Regions from separate parts of the Bacillus sp. NEAU-Y102 genome, predicted to be linked through region 2. Evidence: riboswitches for the same ligand, from Rfam matches in the RefSeq annotation. Region 2 holds a riboswitch; the other holds the start of a gene.
The links. Region 2 has a riboswitch for S-adenosylmethionine ahead of ACYFX0_RS28405 (peptide ABC transporter substrate-binding protein). Riboswitches for the same ligand answer to the same signal wherever they lie in the genome.
Positions count from the first base shown of each region.

Region 1: another riboswitch for S-adenosylmethionine. It lies ahead of ACYFX0_RS22095 (cyclase family protein); the one in region 2 lies ahead of ACYFX0_RS28405 (peptide ABC transporter substrate-binding protein).

Region 1 covers NZ_JBTWFK010000009.1:71,585-80,420, forward strand. The annotation lists gene ACYFX0_RS22070 (hypothetical protein) at 1-278, shown strand, start outside; gene ACYFX0_RS22075 (LSm family protein) at 441-1,109, shown strand; gene ACYFX0_RS22080 (hypothetical protein) at 1,349-2,614, shown strand; gene ACYFX0_RS22085 (ATP-binding protein) at 2,752-3,978, shown strand; gene ACYFX0_RS22090 (hypothetical protein) at 4,208-4,588, shown strand; gene ACYFX0_RS22095 (cyclase family protein) at 4,723-5,355, opposite strand; SAM riboswitch class I at 5,441-5,553, opposite strand; gene ACYFX0_RS22100 (PRK06851 family protein) at 5,702-6,811, shown strand; gene ACYFX0_RS22105 (nucleotidyltransferase domain-containing protein) at 6,923-7,705, shown strand; gene ACYFX0_RS22110 (MFS transporter) at 7,719-8,836, opposite strand, start outside.
Region 2 covers NZ_JBTWFK010000016.1:22,758-31,593, forward strand. The annotation lists gene ACYFX0_RS28405 (peptide ABC transporter substrate-binding protein) at 1-1,392, opposite strand, end outside; SAM riboswitch class I at 1,525-1,629, opposite strand; gene ACYFX0_RS28410 (aldo/keto reductase) at 1,782-2,615, opposite strand; gene proC (pyrroline-5-carboxylate reductase) at 2,617-3,420, opposite strand; gene ACYFX0_RS28420 (hypothetical protein) at 3,537-3,680, shown strand; gene ACYFX0_RS28425 (GRP family sugar transporter) at 3,748-4,599, opposite strand; gene modB (molybdate ABC transporter permease subunit) at 4,899-5,573, opposite strand; gene modA (molybdate ABC transporter substrate-binding protein) at 5,579-6,385, opposite strand; gene ACYFX0_RS28440 (substrate-binding domain-containing protein) at 6,546-7,466, shown strand; partial or broken gene ACYFX0_RS28445 (DUF3948 family protein) at 7,532-7,612, opposite strand; gene ACYFX0_RS28450 (LysR family transcriptional regulator) at 8,038-8,836, opposite strand, start outside.

The DNA of each region.
Region 1 (8,836 bases), on a different contig from region 2:
AGAGTCTAGCTAAGAAAGTGAAAGAAAGTAAATGTGGCGATTCCTATGTTTCATGTTTCTGCTCTGATGATGATACTTTTGTCGATGTATTACGTGACTTGAAGTATAAGTGGGTAAAGATTAATCGTGGCGGTCCAGAATGTGTGGAAGGATTATTAAGTGAAGTGCATGAAGAATGTATTACACTAGTAAACTGCGATGAAGTCATTTATATCATTAATTATCATATTAAGAGTGTGAGTCAAGTAGTGAAATGTAAAAAGAATGAAGATGAATAATGTTTAATAAATAAGAGGGGCATTATGAGGGAAAGAGAAGAACAATTTCTTATTTCGATAGTATGAAAAGGAATTACTTACTATTAAGACAAAACATTGCCCTGATTATTTTTTTTGAAACAGAAGATAGGAAAGCTGATATTCATAGGAAGGAGGATATAGATGAATGAGTTGAATAAAAGTATTGGAGAAAATATATATGTTAAATTAATCGGTGAAAAAAGATTTAAAGGTGTATTAATTGATGTAGGAAATGATATCGTTGTTCTTTACAATGGACAAGATTACGTATATATATCTTTATATCATGTACAATACTATAAATTTTTAAGACCATATGACGAAGAAATATCAAAACCAGATGTTGATTCTGTAATTAAGAGGGAATCCCCTTCAATTTCTTTGAGAAAAGTATTAAGTACTTCTAAAGGTATTTTTACAGAAGTTTATGTAGCAGGAAATGCTCCAATACATGGTTATGTTACAAGTGTGATGAACGATTATATTGTTTTTTATAGTCCGGTTTATAAAACGGTATATATATCTTTAAAGCATTTAAAATGGTTAATTCCGTATAAAGAAAACCAAGTACCGTATGCCCTCAATAAAAATGAACTCCCCGTAAATCCGTTAAATATTACGTTAGCTAGAACGTTTGAAGAACAGCTTATTAAAATGACAGGGAAAATTATGGTGTTCGATTTAGGTGAGGAGTCCAATAAAATTGGAAAAATGGCGAAAATTGATGAAGGTCATATTGAAATATCAAAAGCACGTGATGCAAAAATGTATGTGAATATTCAACATGTAAAATCCGTCCATTGTCCGTAGATTAGTTGGAAGGGCTGGCTTTTTCTTTTATATGCAGAAGAAAAGGTCGAGCCTATTTATTTAGTTTAATTTGGATATGAGGGGAAAAATGAATTGAATATAAATATATTATAGTGTGATCTTTTTAAAAATAATTTTGCACTACTTTATAAAGAAATATGTACGAGCTATCTTTTTATGTATTCAATTTATTTTTTGAGGAGGAGCTGCTCAACTAATTTATTAAAGGGGTTTTGTTTGTGGAGCAGTTTCCGAATTCGTTATCAATTACATTGCTTGGTAGTGCTGGTGGAGCAGCAAAAGCAGTTTTAGCAATTTTAAATCAAGCGATAGCAAATGAAAAAGATCCAATTTATGAAGTATTAAAGAATGCCAAATTTCATTTGGTGGATATAAAACAAAAAGATAGGACTTATTATGATGAGTTGTTTTCGAATTTGAAAGGTCGCTTATATTTATATGAAATAAACCTTCAAAATGTAGTGGAATTTAAACAACATTTAAAAGAAAAAAGAACGAGTGTTGTGATTGATGTTTCAGGAGCAGATACAATTAGAGTATTAAGCTGCTGTAATGAACTAGGAATTTGTTATATTAATTCAGCCTTGGAAAATGAGGCCGTAGATCAGGACGATAGCTTAATCGGCTTTCAGCTTACGGAAAGATATACAAGGTTTGAGAAGGAGAAAGAGAAATTTACAAATACAAAAGCGATTATAGGTTCAGGTATGAATCCAGGTGTTGTTCAATGGATGGTTGTTGAACTTATGAAGGAACGACCAAATGAAAGGCCAAGAGCATGTTATATTGTAGAACATGACACGTCGTTTTTGAATGATACAGCGCTTATAAAGCCACATACACTTTATGCTTCATGGGCAGTAGAGCGATTTTTAGATGAAGCAATCTGGAGTTATCCGATGTATATGAGTCAACATCGTCCTCTTTACTTTTATGAAGATGTATATGCTTCAGAGTATAAAGTGAAGTTGGGAGAAAAAGAATTCTATGGTTGTTTAATGCCACATGAGGAAGTATTAATTTTAGGGAAAAACTTTAATATGGAAGTTGGTTTTCTTTACCGAATTAATGAGTATACAACAAATATAATTAGACAGAATTTAGACCAAGTAGAAGATTTATGGAACTGGAATCGTAAAGTGTTTAATCCAGCGGAAGAAGAGGTTGCTGGAGAGGACTTGGTCGGTGTGTTACTCGTTTATGAAAATAGTGAGACATATATGTATAATGTGATGAATAGTAGCCAAGTTTTTCGTAAATATAAAACGAATGCAACGTATTTTCAGGTAGGGTGCGGGATTTATGCGGGCTTGTCCAGTTTACTTTTAGATCGATTTGAACAAGGTGCTTATTACGTCGAGGAGTTGTTATTAAATACAGAAAGTAAGTACGGTGAGTATTTAAATTTATATATGAAGGATTTTGTAATGGGGCATAATAATTTTACTGATGGATTGTTACATGACAGGGTAAAATGGGTGTAATTTGTTACCAAAAGGAAGGAGAGATCTCCTTCCTTTTAGTATTATAAGGTTAAATATTGCCCTGAAAGCAATTTCATACTTATACTTTAAGGAGATAACAATGAAAGTTTTTTGTATCGATCAAGGGGAGTTTTTATATGAACAAATACAAGAGCTTGATTTATGAAGAAAGAAGAGCCTTAAAGGTATTTATATTATTATTCTATATTATATTCTTTTTATATGACGCTATATATTATTTTGTGTATCCTGCTATGAATATTAGTGGAACAGCGGTAGGTTGGCCAGAAGGTAGTCTTGGGATAGGTGTGCCTATATTTGTAATAGCAATATTTCCTATTTCTATATACCTTCAAAAAAGAGGGTATGTATATTCTGTAAAATATTTATTTTTATTTGGGTACATGTTTATCAATCTTGTTAATAATTTAATGATTTATTTGCGAACGGATAGACCTTTTGAACATGGTAGTATGGTAGAAATGTTATTAATTTTATTTGCCCCAGTTTTCGTGAATAGAAAATACTTTTATTTAGTTTCCTTTAGTGTAATTGGAAAGTACGTATTTTTCACATTGCTATTACAAGATTTAAAAGTGGTAATTCCACTTGTTTTATGTGTATTCTATTTCATTATTTCACATTCTTTATTAAAACGATTTCAATCTTATGTAAGAACAGTGGTTGAAATGATGAACAATATGAAAGAGACGGAAAATTTAGCTGTGATTGGAACTATGTCTACAACAATTGCCCATGAAATTCGAAATCCGTTAACAGCGTTAAAAGGGTTTACGCAAATGCAAAAAGAAAGAAATCCAGCTGATACGATGAGCTACGACATTATGTTACAAGAAATTGAAAGGGTTAATGGATTTGTTAGTGAATTGATGTTGTTAGGAAAACCAAAGCCAACAAATTATGAAAGGTGTAATATACGAGACATCCTTCTATATGTTGTGCATCTAATGGAAAGTTATGCAACGCAATATAGAGTTAAATGTCATTTACAAGTAGATGGGAATTTACCGGCTATAAACGGTGATGATAAGCAATTAAAACAAGTGTTATTAAATATCATTAAAAATGGAATAGAATCAATGCCAGAGGGTGGAGAAATTCATATCCGTGCATATCAAAAAACGCAAGGACATTTGTGTATTTCTGTTGAAGACCAAGGATTTGGTATAGAGAATGAAAAGTTGGAAAAAATCGGCAAGGCGTTTTACACAACAAAGGAGAATGGTACAGGACTTGGATTAATGATTACATATAAAATTATTAAGGAACATCAAGGGAGTATCACGATCCAAAGTAGTCTAGGAGTAGGAACGAAAGTCGAAATTTTTCTGCCGACCGTTTAATGTATTGGGAGAAAAGATTTTTCAGAAAAGTGTTCTTGTTGTGTAAATATAAACATTTTATAAAATGTTTCAAGAAGGGTTTTTTTTATAAAATACTTCGTTTATAATGGAGGAAAATATCGACATGAGATTGATTGCTCATGTAACGGTTCAGTAGTGTTATGAAAAGATAAGAAGGGGTGCACGCGCATCCTTTTTTCTATGCAGATATTATGAAAGAGGTGGTATGATGGAATTAACATTAAATTCGACTGTATGTTTACACACGATTCAATTTCGAAAAGAGCAAAAGAATTATATTGTAAAAGATACAATTACAGGAGAAAAATATGAAATGCCGCCACTTTGGATTGATGCATTGGCAATGATGCGTGACGGTTTTTTATTGGGAGAAATTGAGGAGAAATTAAAAGAAGAGTATCCATCTGAAGAAGTGAATATGTTAGCATTCACGAGGCAACTGTTAGAACTAGAACTTGTTGAAATGGTAGATGGAGAAGAGATAGCTTGCACAAAGAAGAAAGAGATAGATTGTTTAGCTTGGGTGCGTCCCCGTGTGGAACAATTCTTTCTTAATTTAAATAGAAAATATAGAAGCAAAGACCAGTAGTGGCCTTTGCTTTTTTTAATCCCGCTATTTGCCGGGCAGTAAGACCCCCACCTCAAAATTCAGCGGAAGCAAAGAAGTTAGGTGTGGGATGAACAAACCCCCCACTGATTAAAGGTTCGCTTTATAGGTTGTGTTTAAAATATAACAGCAAATGCTCTTGCGAAAGCACCGTCACTATTTTTAATTTTTAAAGGTGCGGCTGAGAAAAAGAAACGTTTTGTTTCGATAGCATCTAGATTTGTTAAGTTTTCGATTAAATAAATATTATTCCCTAGTAATATGTGATGAATCGGTGATGTTTCTGTTGTGACTTCATCAGGAGAAATGAAATCTAAACCGATAGATTTTACCTTTAATCGCACTAGTTCTTTAGCTAATTCTTCAGAAAGGTAAAATGCTTCTTTCTCATAAGCTTCTGTATTCCATTTAGTGGATAGATTAGAATGAAAAATAACAATATCACCTTCTTTTATGTCAGTATTATGCAATACTGCCTTAGGTAATTTTCGCTCTTGAATATGTGTTACATCTATAAGAACAGCTTCGCCTACAAATTGATCCAGCGGTAATTGATCGATGGTCGTTGCGCCTGAAATAAAATGCGCAGGGGCATCACAATGTGTGCCAACGTGAACGACAGAATGAAAATCTGTAACTTGATAGCCTGATTCTTCAACACTTGTAACAGCTTCTAGTTGTATTTTAGGTGTTCCAGGAAATTGAGACATATTATTTTCAAATGTTTGCGATAGATCAATTACTTTCATTTTACATACCTCCAATATATATTTTTCAAATAATAAAAAGCTCATCCTTCAGTATCAAGAAAGATGAGCTTTACATGCTAGTTGAGTTTTATCTTCCAAAATGCAATGCATTTTGCAGGAATTAGCACCTATTCAGTTTGTATAAACTGAGGTTGCTGGGCTTCAAAGGGCCGGTCCCTCTGCCTCTCTTGATAAAGAAGTATTTAATTTTGAAATCGGAATTTTCCGATAGTTAAATTGTAATTCATTTCCTTTTTTCGTGCAATACAAAATAGGTATTCACCCAAATAAAGCTGCTCGCATATTGTAGCTTATGTAAATAGAATGCTGCGAAGGAGTGAGTGCAGTGACAGGAAATGTATTGAATTATTATGCTGGTGGTAATACAGCTAGGGGATTTCACAATTTATACGAAGAGAATTTAAAAGGATTAGACAGATTATTTATCTTAAAGGGTGGCCCAGGAACGGGAAAATCTTCTTTAATAAAGGCAATAGGTCGGGAATGGGTTGAAAAAGGATATGATATTGAATTTTTACATTGTTCTTCTGACAATAAATCGGTTGATGGTGTAATTATCCCAAAATTAAAAGTAGGAATTGTTGATGGGACATCGCCGCATGTTATTGAGCCAAAAATGCCAGGCGTTGTTGAAGAATATATAAATTTAGGAATTGCTTGGGACTCAAATAAACTAAGAAAGCAGAAGTTAGAAATTGAAAGATTTGTTTCAGAAGCAAGCAAAGCTTTTCAGTCTGCTTACGCACATTTTAAAGAGGCATTGGTTATACATGATGAGTGGGAGAAGATATATATTGATAATATAGATTTTAATAAAGCAAATGAACTAACCGATCAGCTAATCCAGAAATTATTTGCAGATAAAAGCGGGAGACAATCGCTTGTAAAACATCGTTTTTTAGGAGCTGCTACACCGAAAGGAGCAGTTGATTTTGTTCCTAATTTAACAGAAGGGTTACCACATCGTTATTTTATAAAAGGGCGCCCAGGCTCTGGAAAATCAACGATGCTCAAAAAGTTAGCTAAGGAAGCTGAAGAAAAAGGGTTTGAAGTTGAAGTATATCATTGCGGATTTGACCCGAATAGTCTTGATATGGTTATCGTAAGAGAATTAGGATTTGCAATTTTTGATAGCACCGCACCACATGAATATTTTCCAAGTCGCGAGGGTGATGAAATTATTGATATGTATGCCCTTATTGTTACGCCAGGGACGGATGAGAAATATGCGAAGGAAATTCGTGATGTCTCCATTCAGTATAAAGCAAAAATGAATGAGGCGATGTCTTTCTTAGCGAAAGCAAAATCGGTTCGTGATAAATTAGAACGAATTTATATTGCTGCTATGGATTTTTCAATAGTAGATGCATATAAAGAGGAGATTCAAAAAGAGTTTGAACGAATTGCTGCTACTGTAATTGAAAAGCAACAATAGACGTTTCATTAGGCTGTCAGTAATTTCTGACAGTTTTTTTAGTATGTAGTAAAATTAATAGTGTATTGTCGAATTTCCAAGGAAATAATCAAAAAATGGAGTTGTTATGAAATGAGAGAGAAAATCGAGTTGGAGTTAGAAAGAATTGAAAAAGAGAATGATGTGAAAATTTTATTTGCGGTGGAATCAGGGAGTCGTGCTTGGGGGTTTCCATCGAAAGATAGCGATTATGATGTTAGGTTTATTTATATACATCCAGTAGAATGGTATTTATCAATTCATGATAAACGAGATGTAATTGAATATCCAATTAGCGATGATTTAGATATAAGTGGTTGGGATATTAAAAAGGCATTGCAACTATTCGCGAAGTCGAATCCAGCTTTACTTGAGTGGATTCGATCACCAATTTTTTATTCGAAAAACTCTAATTTTCCAGAACTACTTCAACAGATGAGTGAGAAGAATTTTGATCCAAAAGCAACGATATATCACTATTTACATATGGCGTCGAAAAATTATCGTGAATTTTTGCAAGGTGAGAATGTAAAGCTGAAAAAGTACTTTTACGTATTACGTCCCATTTTAGCTTGTAAGTGGCTAGAAGAGAAAGCAACTTTACCTCCTGTAGAGTTTGATCGATTGATTACAGAATTACCATTAGAACGTAGTGTATTAGATGAAATTGAAAAGTTGTTAATAAAGAAAAAAGCAGGTACTGAATTAGATGTTGGATTGAAAATTAAGGTGCTAAATCAATTTTTAGAAGAACAAATTCATTACTATGGGCAATATGTAAAAGGAATTGAAAAGGGATCAGGGATCGATATTGAGGTTTTAAATACACTATTTCGAGACATGCTGTTTGAAGCATATGAAAAAGAGCACAAGTAAGTTTGTGCTCTTTTTATTTTGTAGGAATGAAGAAAACAGATATAGCTGCGATAAGACCTGCAAAGGAGAATAAGTAAAAATTCCATGATAAGTCATATTGCATTGTCATAATAATACCGACGAGAATAGGGCCAGCAATTGCACCAACTCGGCCAAGCCCCAATCCCCAGCCTAAGGAGGTAGCTCGGATATGTGATGGGAAGTATTGTGTTACATATGCATTTAATATTTGAGTAATACCGACCGATCCAATACCAGCAAGGCCAATTAAAAGATAAATGATTGTAACAGATGGTTTGATTGTTAATAGTCCGATACATATGGCTGCCATAAGATAAGAGATGCTAATAACAATTTTTGCTCCTATACGATCAGCAATTGCTCCAGCGAATAATGCGCCGATAGCTGCGGTAATATTTAACATAAGTAGAAATGACAGACTAGACCCAAGAGGATATCCTGCCTGGCGCATCATCTGTGGTAACCAAGTGTTTAAACCATATATTAAAAACATTCCCATCATATAAGTGATCCAAAAAAGTAGCGTTGCTTTTATGTATTCTTTTGAGAATAAAGTAAAAAATCCATTTTTCTTTCGTATAGTAGATGGGTCTTGATGAGTTTTATCTTTTACATGAAATTCAATTTGAAAACGATTAAGAATTTGGTTCACTTCTTCTTGGCGATTACGTGATAATAAAAATTGAATGGACTCAGGTAAATAGCGAATAATGAAAGGAATGAGGAGTAGTGGAATCATTCCGATACCAAACATAATTCTCCATCCGAAATCTTCTAACATAAGCATGGACAAAATAGCACCTAACACGATACCTAAAGGATAGCCAGTAAACATAAGAGCATAAATAAAAGATTGCCTTTTTTTGGGTGAATATTCAACAGTAAGTGCTGAAGCTGTTGGGATAACACCGCCTAATCCGATTCCTCCTATAAATCGAGATAATCCAAATAACTCAGGAGAAGGAGCGATAGCCGCTAAACCCATTGTGATAGAAAAAAGTGCTAAACAGCATATAAGCGTCCATTTACGTCCAATTAGATCTGTAATCGTTCCAACTAGAATAGCCCCAATAAACATCCCAAATAAAGCATAGCTTGCAATTGTGCCAG
Region 2 (8,836 bases):
ATAAGGGTTATTCGTTGTAAATAGCTCAAGGAATGTAATTGGATCCGCAAAGTCAGGGCTCCAGCCGTCAATTCCGATTTCGTAGTCACCTTTTAATAAAAGCGAAACTTGTTGCTTACGCGGTTGCGGTTTTATATTTACTGTTAATCCATCTAAATTCTTTTCTAGTTGCCCTTTTAAGAATTCACCAGTTTTCTTATCAAGGTCAGCATCACTCGTTAATAATTCTAATGTTATCTTTTCAGAACCAAGCTCTTGTTTAGCTTTTTTCCATAACTTTTGTGCAGATTTTGTATCAACTTTTGTTAAATCGCCGTTTGCAGTACGGAAGTCTTTTCCTTCAGGTCCTTTTGCAAAGTTTTTTGGAACGAGACCAAATGTTGGTGTAGATCCATCATTTAATAACGTATTTACAAAGGATTTTCTATCAATTGTTTGATCAATTGCTTGGCGTGCAGAAACATTTTGAAGCACTTTGTTTTGTTGATTCATACGTAAAAATTGTACGCCTACGTTTGGACGTTCTTTAAAGTTAGCATCCTTTTTATATTTATCGACAAAGTCAGATGTTAGTTTTATACGATCTAATTGTTTTGACTCGAATAAATTTACTTCTGTTGATTTTTCTTTTACGACGTTAAAATTGATTTCTTCTAGTTTGACAGTATCTTTATCCCAATAGGTAGGGTTTTTCTTGAATTTAAAGCTTTGTTCGTGCTTCCAATCGCTTAGTGTAAAAGCTCCATTGTACAAGATTGTATGATCTTCTAAAGCGTACTTATCACCTTGTGCTTTAAAGAATTCCTCGTTAATTGGTAGAAATGTTGGGAACGCTGTTAAGCTAATAAAATACGGAACAGGACGCTCCAATTCTACCTCAAACGTATGGTCATCAACTGCTTTTACACCAAGTTGGTCGGCTGGAAGTTCTTTGTTGTTAATTTTTGTTGCATTTTTAATATCAAAGAATAGAAATGCATATTCAGAGGCTGTTGCTGGATCTACGGCTCTCTGCCAAGCGAACACAAAATCTTTCGCTGTAACAGGAGTGCCGTTTGACCATTTTGAATCTCGCAGGTGGAATGTGTATTTTGTTTTATCGCCACTTACTTCATGAGATTTTGCAACGCCAGGGAAAGGTTTGTTACCTTCACCAAGATTATACAAACCTTCAAATACGTTTCTCATTACTTGACCAGAATCAGTATCTGTAGCACGGGCCGTATCCATTGTTCGTATTTCAGTAGGTGAAGATAAATTTAAAACCTGTTTGCTAGGTGCCTCGTCTTTTGCATTTGCTCCGCTTGCTTCGTTTTTATAACTACCGCAACCAGTTAATAAAATACTTACTCCTACAACTGATGCAATACCGGGTACAAACTTCTTTTTCATTTGATTTTCCTCCTAAATAATTAAGTTTGGATGACGATGAGGGAAATGAAAAATAAAAAATCCCTCTTTTCATATTGAGAAAGAGGGATTTTTACGTACAAGTTATGCACCCGTATATAAACGAAGTCCCTCATTCTATCTTTCAAGCATAAAGCTTGCAGGAAGTGGCACAGTATTCAAAATGAACCTGCTGCCGAGGTTTCAAAGGGCCAGTCCCTCCACCTCTCTTGATACAATGAGTAAACGAATAAATTTTATTAATTTTTGTGTTTCTTTGATAATTCAAAATCTTACACCTTGAACAATGAAGTGTCAACCAAATGGAGTATAGTTTAAATTTTCAGTTATATTAAATGAAAAAACCACTGCATATGGCAGTGGTTTTTCGCTTAGAAGTTAAAGTTATCTGGATCTGGACCAACGCGACGATCTTCATTTAAAGCTTGAATTGCTTTCATATCATCAGCACTTAATTCAAAGTCGAAGATGTTTGCATTTTCAATAATGCGATGTTCTTTAATTGATTTAGGGATTGTTACAACTTCGTTTTGTAAATCCCAGCGTAAAATAATTTGCGCAGTTGATTTATTATATTTTGTCGCAATTTCTTGTAACGTTGGATTATCTAGTAGTTGTCCTTGCATTAATGGTGACCAAGCTTCAAGCTGGATATTATGTTCTTTACAGAAAGCGTGTAACTCTTCTTGTGCTAAACGTGGGTGGTATTCCACTTGGTTGACCATTGGCTTAATTTCAGCAATTTCAAATACGTCTTGTAAGTGGTGAATGTGGAAATTACTCACACCGATAGCGCGAACACGGCCATCTTTATAAAGCTTTTCTAATGCTTTCCATGATTCGTTATATTTCCCTTTTACAGGCCAATGTACTAAATATAAATCTAAATATTCTAGACCTAATTTCTCTAATGTAGTTTCAAATGCTTGAAGTGTTGTTTCATATCCTTGATCGCTATTCCATACTTTTGAGGTAATAAATAATTCTTCACGTGAAACACCGGATTCACGAATCGCTTGTCCAACGCCTTCTTCATTTTGATAGATTGCTGCAGTATCGATGCTGCGGTAGCCATTTTTAATTGCTGCTTTTACAGAATCAATTACTTCTGAACCATCTTCTACTTTAAAAACACCTAAACCAAACCAAGGCATTTTTACACCGTTATGTAATGTTGTATAGTCCTTTAAACTTGTTAAAGTCATATTATTTCCCCCTAGCTTTTTTGTTTGTTGCTTCTACTGCTTTTTGAATTGCCTCTGAAAAATTATATTCGTATAAAGTTTTGAGACCCTCAGCTGTGGAACCACCTGGCGTTGTTACTTGTTCGCGGAGGTTAGCTGGATCTTGCGTTTGTTCGAGCATAGAAGCAGAGCCAGAAATCATTTGAATGACAAGATGTTTTGCGGTTTCTTCATCGACTCCATAACTTTTTGTTGCTTCAATTAAGCTTTCAGCAAAGTAATAAAGGAAGGCTGGTGCACTTCCAGTAACTGCAGTAAGCTGATGAACTTCTTCCTCAGTACAAAGTTGCGAAGTACCAATACCTCTTAAAAGCAGTTGCAGGGTTTCTTGATGCATCTCGGTTACTGATTGTCCCATTGTATATAAGGAGATAGACTTTCCAATTTCAGCAGCTGTATTAGGCATAATCCAAGCAACAGGCGTGCCTTTTGGGAGTCTAGCTTCTAAATAAGATGGTCCAACGCCAGCTGCTACTGTTACGACAAGTTGATTTGATATTAACGGAGATAGCTCAGCTAATAACTCTTCATGAGCAGAAGGTGGCATTGCTAAAACAACCGTATCGACAGATGTAACATGCTGCTTCCAATCTGTTGCAGTAGACACATTATATCGATGTTGTAACTGTTTTAGTTTTTCTGCGTTGCTTCGGTTAGAGACGATAATTTCTTCGATGTACTCTTTGCTTGTTTTAAGTAATCCGGAAAATATAGCTTCGGCCATACGACCGGCACCAATAAATAAAATTCGATGTTTAGTTAGCATATCCTTTATTCCTTTCTAGTAGAGATATGTTATAAAAACGATATCATCTTTAAGAGAATTTTGTAAAAAGAAAAGACTTACCGTAGATGGAATGGATAATGAGAAGGCGGAAATTCATGGTAAAGGAAAGGGCTATTACTTATACTGGTTTCTACGTCATACTAATATTAGCTGTTATTAATCTCTTTATATGTGTAGCTGGTTTGCTAGAGTGGAAGAGCAATTATAAGGGGCAAGAACATACAAATAATTATATCTAGAAAATAATTAGAATGGAAAAACCCCTGAAGCATATATGCTTCAGGGGTTTACTAATAGAATATAAGATTATGCTTTTGTCATACCAAGTAATACAGCACCGCCGATAATTAAAACACTGCCTAGTGCAATAAAGATCAATTGACGTTTTGTTTTCTTTTCACCTAAGAAGACAATTGCACCGAATGTTGAGATAACGATTCCAGTTTGAGATAATGGGAAGCTTGTTGCTACTCCGACACGTGGTAATGAAAGAAGTAAGAATAAGTTTCCCGTTCCCCATAGTAAACCGGATAAAGCATTACGAATTGCATATTTGTTAAATGGTTTATGTTTAGACGTCAGTACAACCGCACCAACAAACATACCAACTGCTTGTGGTAAAATAGCAGACCAACCATCGATATTATACCAACGAATAATAATTACATATACAAGATAGCCGAAAGTAGAAACAATTAAAGTAAGAAGTCCTTTTTTCAATTGTCCTGGTGGCTGAGCATTTTCTTTATCATCTAGTGATGTGAATACAACACCAACTACGATTAATAGGATTGCAATCGTTCCCAGAACAATTGTTGTCGTAGTAGTCCATTCACGGAAAGCGATAACCCCAAAGATAGAAGTTGCAACAAGTTGCATACCAGTAGAAATTGTTACGGTAGTTGAAACACCTAGTTTTTCAACTGTTTTTAATTGGTTTACTTGTCCTAAAGCCCAGAATAAACCTGAAATAAAACCAACAATTAAGACTGTCATTGTTAAAGCTGGTTGAGTAAATACATACATAATTGTTGCGAAGAATAGAGCACCGATTGTCATACCTACCGTTTGGCTATATGCACCACCGCCCATTTTTACGCTTACTAATAAGATGTTTCCCCATGCAATTGCAGGAAGAAGCGCTAATAAAATGTCCATTACAAGACTCCCTTCGGTTTCCTATACCAATATAATTACATATCGTTCTAACGATCGGTAATGCCCCACTAATAGAGTAGAAGATTACCGATCGCTAAAACAGGATGAAGAATTCACGATATAAATGCGTTTTCATTTCTTCATTTTTTGAAACACCTCCATATAATAACAGGAAATTGCCTATTTTAGAAAGTGAATTCAAATAAAATGTATATTTCAATAAGAGGTAAAATTCAGTTATTTCCCAACGACTTATTTATTTCCTAAGAAATAAATAAGCAGCTTCCAAAAAAGCTGCTTTAAAGGTTAGTAATTCTTTTGTTAATAAGCTGAATACATAGCAGAAATAGGAGTGACATACTAATAGTGATAACCACAAGTGTCCAGGCGAGTTGCATATTACTTGCGTCAATGGCCATGTAAATTGCAGTTGGGATTGTCTGTGTTTTACCAGGAATGTTCCCGGCAAACATGAGTGTAGCACCAAACTCACCGAGCGCGCGGACAAAGCTCAAAATCATCCCGCTTAGTAATGCAGGAAATGCGAGCGGAAGTGTAACGTGCAGAAAAACTTGATATTCACTTGCGCCAAGGTCACGAGCACTTTCTTCAATTTGTACATTTGCGATAGAAAATCCCGTTTTCGCTGATTGGTACATAAGCGGAAATGCAACAACTGTAGAAGCGATGATCGCAGCGGTAGATGTGAACATAATAGACTGCTGAAATAATGATTCAACCCACCTTCCGATCGGGCTGTTGTTTCCAAAGATGATAATGAGAAAGAAGCCGATAACAGTTGGTGGAAGTACCATTGGTAATAAAAATATGGTTTCTAATAGTACTTTATATCGCCATGAGGAGCGAGCTAGTGCTCGCCCGACAATCGTCCCTAAAATTGTAACGAGAATAGTGGCACACGCAGCTACTCTTAAAGATAGAAAGACAGGCGATATAATAGCATCAATGCTCATAGTAATTACGACAGGACTGTAAATCCATATTTCTTAAAGATAGATTGTGCATCTTTTGACTGCAAATACTCATAAAATGAAGTCGCCTCTTTCTTATGTTTAGATTCCTTTATAACACCTAAAGGATAGTGGATTGGCTCATGAGAAGTAGCTGCTGCTGTTTCACCAATCTTTACTTTATCTGAAATGAGAGCATCTGTTTTGTATACGATACCAGCATCGATATTCCCTGTTTCTACATATGTTAACACTTGGCGAACATCTTTTGTAAATACGACTTTATTTTGAACATCATTCCAAAGGTTTTCGTGTGTTAGAGAAGCCTTTGCATATTTTCCAGCAGGTACAGATTCAGGTGTACCAAGTGCAATTTTTTTGATTTTCTCATCTTTTAAATCTTGAAATTTTGTAAGAGAACTATCTTTAGGGATGACTAGAACTAGTTCATTTCCAAGAAGATTTTTCCCTTCTTTTTCATTAATGAATCCTTTCTTTACAAGGGTTTGGAATTTATCTTCTGCTGCAGAGAAGAATAAATCAGCAGGTGCACCTTGTTCAATTTGTTGTTGAAGTGCTCCAGAAGCACCGAAGTTAAAAGAAAGTTTGATATTTGGCTCTTTTTCTTTATATTGTTTTTCAATTTCTTTTAATGCATCTTGTAAGCTTGCAGCAGCTGAGATAGTCAGTTCAACTGTTTTATCTTCTTTAGCAGCTGACTTTGTATTCTTTTCCCCACTTGTACAAGCAGCACTAAATATAAGAAGGAAAGAAAGTATAAGTGCCCCAATAGAACGTAATGTAAATTTATTCATAAAAAAATCCCCTTTCGTTTTGATATAACTAATTATAACTAAGTATAACTAAATATAACTAGTTATAATTGAATATAATTTGAACATATATCTATTTTTAAAAAATAGGAGAAATATTCTTTTCTTTGTTACAATGAAAGGAGAAAGTGAGGAATCGTCTATGGATCATCATTCCTACACAACGGAAGAAGTAGCAAAGCGATTAAAGGTATCAAAATTAACTGTATACGACTTAATTAAAAAAGGAGAACTTCCTTCTTATAGAGTTGGTAGACAGATGCGCATTGATGCAGTGGATTTAGATCAATATATAAAACAAATGAAAACAGGAAAGGTACAAGTTACTCCTGTGAAAAACGATGGTAGTAGTATCTTGAACATGTGTATTATTAGTGGTCAAGAACTAACGTTAGATATGTTAGCTAAACGTATAGAAAATCGTTTGCCAAGTTCTAATGTTTTAAGAGCGTATCAAGGTAGCTTAACAAGTTTAGTGAAAATGTATCAAGGAGAAGGAAGTATCGTTAGTTTGCATTTGTTTGATGGTGAAACGGGTACATATAATGTTCCTTACGTAAAACGCATTTTAGTAGGTCAACCATGTATTATGATTAATTTATTGTCCAGAAATGTAGGGTTTTATGTCCAAAAAGGAAATCCGAAGAAAATAAAGACATGGGCTGACATATCCGGATCCACTATAAAGTTTGTAAATCGAGAAAAGGGTTCTGGTATTAGAGTGTTAGTGGATGAACAATTACGAATCCAAAAATTAAATAAATCCGATATTAGTGGATATGAATGGGAAGAATCGAATCATCTTGGTGTTGCCACGCAAGTTGCAAATGGAAAAGCTGATGTAGGAGTAGGTTCAGAAAAGTTTTCGCAAATTGTAAATGTGGACTTTATTCCAATCATGAAAGAACAGTATGATTTAGTAATTTTGAAGAATAAAGAAAATGAAGAGCTGGTTGAAGTCGTGAAAGATATTCTGCAATCGGAAGGATTTTATAATGAATTAAATGCGATTGGCGGATATGATATTAAGAAAACAGGTCAAATTATATATGAAACAAACTAAAAAGCTGCTTGTCTATAAGACGAACAGCTTTTTCTATATATAAAGGGGTTTGGGGAAACAAAGTATTAAATAAGACCTTGAGCAAGTGTGTAAATGAAAGCTGTAAGAAGAGTAGCTCCACTTGCAAGTCCGATAAAATGAAACTTTAATCAGTGAGGGCGGGGTATCCCTCGCTGATTATTAGTTGAACCAATCGGGCTTTTACGGGCAGTTGATCCTAAACCTAACTTCTTTGATTTCGCTGAATTTTGAAGTGGGAGTCTTACTGCCCGTTAATGCGGGGTAAAGTCTTATTTTTTGAAAGTAATGTTGTTCATTATAATCTCTCCTTATTTGTTTAATGTAGTTGCAACAGCTTTTGCATCGATAAGTGCGGATAGCACCATGCCCATTGTATGTAAAAATTTATTTGATTTCATATTGTTCATCATGCGTATCCGCTCCTTTTCGAATTGTTGTTGCCCTGCTTATGTCTTAATTATAGGAAATATGTCCACTTGCAACTATCGAATTAGCTTACGAAAGACTTACACTTTTGTAAGAAAAAAAGACATTCATGTAAGAATGTCTTTCACAGCATATTAATATGATGATGTTCTTCAATTGTTTTTAAAAAACTACGCATTGAATTCGTCATATAGCTATCTTTGCGGCGTATGAAAACCGTTGAAATACTGCCGTATTTTTCAGGGATTGCATGACAATGTACCTTACCTGCTTTAGAAAGATGATGGACAGCAGACTGTGGTACGAGTGTAATTCCGAGGCCAAGTGCAACGCTGTTTAATATTGTCTCTAATATATTGAATTCCATAATTCTTTTTGGTAGCAAACCTTCGTCTTTCAGCCATCGTTCTAATTTGGAACGGTATCCACATCCTTGGTTAAAAACGAGTAGAGGTGTTGTTGTAAATTCTTCTATATGAAAGGCTTTATTTTGTGTTATAAGCATTAATTTCTCTGTACTAACATCGTATTGTTCGATGAGTGGATGTTTAATAGGACCTGATATAAAGGCGCCATCTAATTGATGATCAAGTACTTCTCTAATTAATTCTTCTGTTAGACCCGCTTGTAATGATAAATCGACATTCGGATAGCTTTTATAGTAAGAAGATAAAATGGTAGGTAATGTACTTACTGTTTCTACTGTACCGATTTTTAATATACCGGAGGGTGTTTCACTATCTAAAAATACTTGTTTTAGTTCGTCGACATCTTGCAAAATTTTATTAACATAAACGAGCATTTTTCTTCCTTCAGCTGTTAAAGTCATCCCTCGTTTATGGCGGTAAAAGAGCGGGGTTTTTAATTCGTTTTCTAGTTGTTTAATACGTGCAGTTACATTTGATTGTACATAATTTAATTCC